Regions from separate parts of the Desulfovibrio psychrotolerans genome, predicted to be linked through region 1. Evidence: predicted binding sites of a transcription regulator. Region 1 holds the regulator's gene; the other holds the start of a gene.

Region 1 (2,201 bases):
GATGATCCTTGTTCTTTTCCGCATGCTTTTTCACCTGTGCGGCAAGCTTGTCAAACACAAGATCGACCGTGGCGTACATGTCTTCGGACTTTTCAGAAGCGGAAAGGTTGAGGTTGTCAGAAACCAGTGTCACATCAATCCTGTGGCGGTAGTTTTCCACGGACATGCCCACCTGCATTTCCAACCTGCCGGAATGGCGTATGAATTTCCCCAACTTTTCAAAGCGTCTACGGGCATACTTTTTCAGATGGTCGGAAGGCTCGAAGTTCTTGAAAGTGAATGCGATGTTCATATATGCCTCCTTAGGTTCGGCGGGCGCACCGTGTGTGAGTCCGCACGGGTATCTCTGGCAGTGTATCCGCATTCCCTGTCCTGCGCATACCGCCTGCACATTCGGGGTTTCTCCTAATACGCGGAAACCTAGAACGCGGACTTTCGCTTGGAGGACGAGGGAATGTCCATTGCAGTACGATACTTCGCAACGGTCCTGCGGGCAATATTCAACTGCAACTTTTCTTTCAAAATTTCACCTATGCGTTCGTCACTGAGCGGGCGTCGGGGGTCTTCTCCCTGAACCAGTTGTCTGATAAGGGCCTTTACGCTCTCAGAACCCACCGAGCTGCCGTCATCCATCCCTATGGCACTGTTAAAGAAGAACTTAAGCTCAAAAATACCGTGCGGGGTAGACACATACTTACTGGTGGTAATGCGGCTCACCGTGGATTCATGCATGCCAATATCTTCTGCAATGTCTTTAAGAATGAGCGGCTTAAGCTGGGTGACCCCCTCTTCGAAGAACCCTCTCTGGTATTTGACGATGCTTTCCATCACCTTGTACAGGGTGCGCTGCCGCTGATGCAGACTTTTAATGAGCCACGAGGCAGAGCGCATCTTTTCCTGAAAGTAATCCTTATCCGGCCCGGAAACAGTGGGAAGACAGTCCACAATATCGCTCAACTGCAGACTGGGCAGTCCTTCTTCGTTGAGAATAATGACAAATTCGCCGTCATACTTGTGCACAAAGACATCGGGGGAAACATACTGCGGTTCGCTGCTGCCAAAGCTGGCACCGGGCATGGGATCGAGCGTGAGGATAAGGTCGATATATTCCTTCAGATCGTCCATGTTTATACGGAACTTACGGCACAGGGGCTTGTAGCGGCGCTTTTCAAGGTCTTCCAGATGTTCGCGCACCAATTCCACCAGAACGGGGTCGCGGTCATATCCGAGCACTTCTATCTGCACCAGCAGGCATTCCTGCGGGCTTCGGGCTGCCACACCCACAGGGTCAAAGCGCTGTACCCTGCGCAGCATTACCTCCACCTCTGGTACGGTGGCCCCGGCCATATCTGCAATTTCCTCCATCGTGGCCTGCAAATAGCCGTTGGAGCCGATATTGCCGATGATCACTTCCCCTATGGTTCTCTGCTCTTCCGTTATGGAGGAAAGCGTGAGCTGCCACGAGAGATGGCCGTCCAACGATGGGCGCGAGGTGAGTCGCGCTTCAAACGATGTCATCTCTTCAGGTATTTCGGCATCTCGGGAGGATGTTTGCCTGCTGGTACTGGAAAAATCGCCCAGATAGTCTTCCCAGTCCGCGTTGGTGGCAAGCTCCTTATCATAGGCTTCCACAGCCTCAGAACGTATTTCCGCAGCTTCCGTGGCATCAGCGGGCGTTATGCTCTCGGCAGATTCTTCCAGAAAGGGATTTTCCAGCAACTCCTGCTGTACGGTTTCCATCAGTTCAAGCCGGGAGAGCTGCAGCAGCTTAATTGCCTGCTGCAGTTGGGGGGTCATAACCAGCTGCTGGGAGAGCTTGAGTTGTTGCCGTAGTTCTAATGCCATAGGTACGATATTCCCGGAGTAGTGCCGTGCATCAAGGGGGTTGACGCGCTGCTGGAAGCGCGGTCCGGACCTCTATCAAGAAGCATTCCAAAACTGCAAACCTGAGTCCCTTTTGCCATACAAGCACTAACCATGCAACAGAGAAAAGCCCGTAAAACGGGCTTTTGCGCGATCAGAAAGAAATGTCTTGCAAAATATTCAAAAAGGTCGGGAAAAAGTCACGACACCTACAGGCAGAATCCTTCTCCCAGATACACCCTGCGAGCCTTGGGATCGTTCACTATCTGGCTGGGGGTGCCGTTAAGGATTATCTGCCCCTCATATACAAGATAGGCCCGGTCGCAGATATTCAGGGT
Region 2 (2,201 bases), on a different contig from region 1:
ATGCCCCCGTCTCCGCCCGACTCGAACAGCGCAGAGAGGGCACCCGGTTTGAACCCGGCACCGCCGTTGCGCGCAAGCCGCGTCGCTTCGGCAAATTCCCTCTGTGCCTCTTGCTCTGCCTTGCGGTAGATGCCGTATTCTTCTGTGTCGTCAATAGATTCTGCTATTTCAGGTGCTTCAGGGACAGCCGGTTCCGGCGTGCGCTGGGCCTTCATGGCATTGGCGGCGTTCACCAGTTCGGAAAGCGCGGCCCGCATGTCACCGCGCGCAGCGGCGCGGGACGATGCCTGCAACGCGCTCATGGGGTCATATGCAGAAAAGGAAGCCGTGCTCTTGTCCACGGACATGCGGATGGCGTTGCCTTCCGGCGTGGGGATGCTGCGGAACATGTTCGCCATGGGGCTTTCTTCATTGCCCATGACCTTGGTGAGGGTTGCCAGTGCCTTGACGTTGGTCAGGTTCAGTCCGCCGCTTATGGCGCTGTCTTCAGGCGTCAGGTTCTTGACCCCTTCGCCGCCGTCCAGCCCGAGCACGCCTTGCAGGACAGCGGGGTTGGTCATCTGAACCATGGGGTCGCTCATCAGCTGGGCAAACTTGCCGCCCAGAACACCGCCCAGACCGCCCCCCGGACTCCCGCCGGGGCCGCCTATGCCGGGAATTTTTCCCGCCCCAAAGCCGGTCGTCCCGCCGCCGAATACGGAGTCGGCACCGCCCTGCGAGAGGCGGTCGACGTGGGCGCTGATACGCCCTATGGCTGCGGGGTTGATGCTCATGTACGGCTCCTTGCGGCGTACAAAGCAACTCCGGTGCCGATATGGTAAAAATTCTTTTATTACGGAAGATATGACTGTGTTCGCCCGTCCGTGTCCGCCTATTTTGCAGGCGGGGTGTCGGGTCTTTGTCCCCTGCTGTCCGGCAGTGGTGGCATGCGCTGCGGGGCTGGTGTGCCGTCTTTGAGAAGCGTGCGGGCTGGTCTGTTGCAAAAAATACCAGCGCATACGCATTTATAATACACCGTATCGCTTTGTGCTGTGTAGTGTGTTTAGCATCAGAACCGCTTTGCGTAGCCGCCGTGCCGGGAACAGGCACAGCGCAAGAAAGGCCCGGGCGCGAGAGCGTGCACCATGCTGTATTGCGCCTTTGCACCGGTTCGCTGTCAAAGACAGGCACATATTCATTCTTATGCAAGGAGACAACCCGTGTTCGCCAATCTCCGTTTATCCTCCAAGCTCTACGCCGGGTTCGGCATTGTGTTGGCCCTGCTCATGGTGGTGGGCGCAACCGCCTACTTTGCCATCGGAAACGCTTCATCCGGGTTCAGTTCGTACCGGAACATGGCCCGGCAGGCCAATCTTGCGGGCCGGGTGCAGGCAGACATGCTGCTGGTGCGTATGGATGTGCGCAACTTCCTTGCCTATGGCAAGGAGGAGGATGTGCAGAAATACCGCAAAGAGATGGCGGCCGTGCAGCAAGACATGGAAGAGGCGCGTACCCTTATAACCGGCACGGATGAGCGAGCCCTGCTGGACAAGACGCAGGAGGCTATACGCCAGTACGATGTCGCCTTCGGACAGGTGGTAACGCTGGGTACCAAGATGGCCCCCATGGTCGCATCGCTCTATGCGGACGGCCCGGTCATGGAGGCGCGGCTGGCGGAGATTCTTACAACCTCTGAAAAGCAGGGGGATGTGGGGGCGGCCCTGCATGCCGGGTTTGCCATGCGCCACCTGCTGCTCATGCGGCTGCACGTGCTGCGGTTTCTGGACACGGCAGAGCAGGCGGATGCGGATGGCGTGGCAGCGCAGTATGCCCATATGCAGAAAGAACTGCAAAGCTTGCAGGGAGAACTGAATGCCGGGTCCGGTGCCGCGCAGGTGGCGGAAGTGCAGCGCGTGGCGGGAGCATACGCCGGGACGTTTGCTGCCATACTGACGGAGACGAGGGATCGTGACCGCATAGCCGCCGGGCTGGATACCCTTGGTCCGGCCATAGCCGGATACGCTGAGGAGATACGGACCATTCTGACCAATGCCCAGAATACGCTTGGGCCGGCCGTGCAGCGTGCCAACGATACGGCGACCATGATCATTCTTTCCGTGGGGCTTTTTGCAGTGGTTTTTGGTGTGCTTATCGCCTTCTGGCTGGCGCGTAATGTGCTCAGGCAGATTGGCTGCGACCCTTCAGAGATTGCGGAGATTGCC

The links. Region 1 encodes sigma-54, which starts transcription at its own class of promoters, with help from an activator protein. Its sites were predicted from a motif close to CTGGCACGGNNNNTGCTT; they were not measured.
Region 2: HUV26_RS05635 (VgrG-related protein) is a predicted target of sigma-54. The motif match lies at 796-813, and genes of this name have one in related genera.

The regions. Positions count from the first base shown of each region.
Region 1 covers NZ_BLVP01000001.1:142,754-144,954, reverse strand. Annotated here, with positions in the region: gene hpf (ribosome hibernation-promoting factor, HPF/YfiA family) at 1-292, opposite strand, end outside; gene rpoN (RNA polymerase factor sigma-54) at 421-1,845, opposite strand; gene lptB (LPS export ABC transporter ATP-binding protein) at 2,073-2,201, opposite strand, start outside.
Region 2 covers NZ_BLVP01000006.1:71,707-73,907, reverse strand. Annotated here, with positions in the region: gene HUV26_RS05635 (VgrG-related protein) at 1-773, opposite strand, end outside; gene HUV26_RS16920 (HAMP domain-containing methyl-accepting chemotaxis protein) at 1,200-2,201, shown strand, end outside.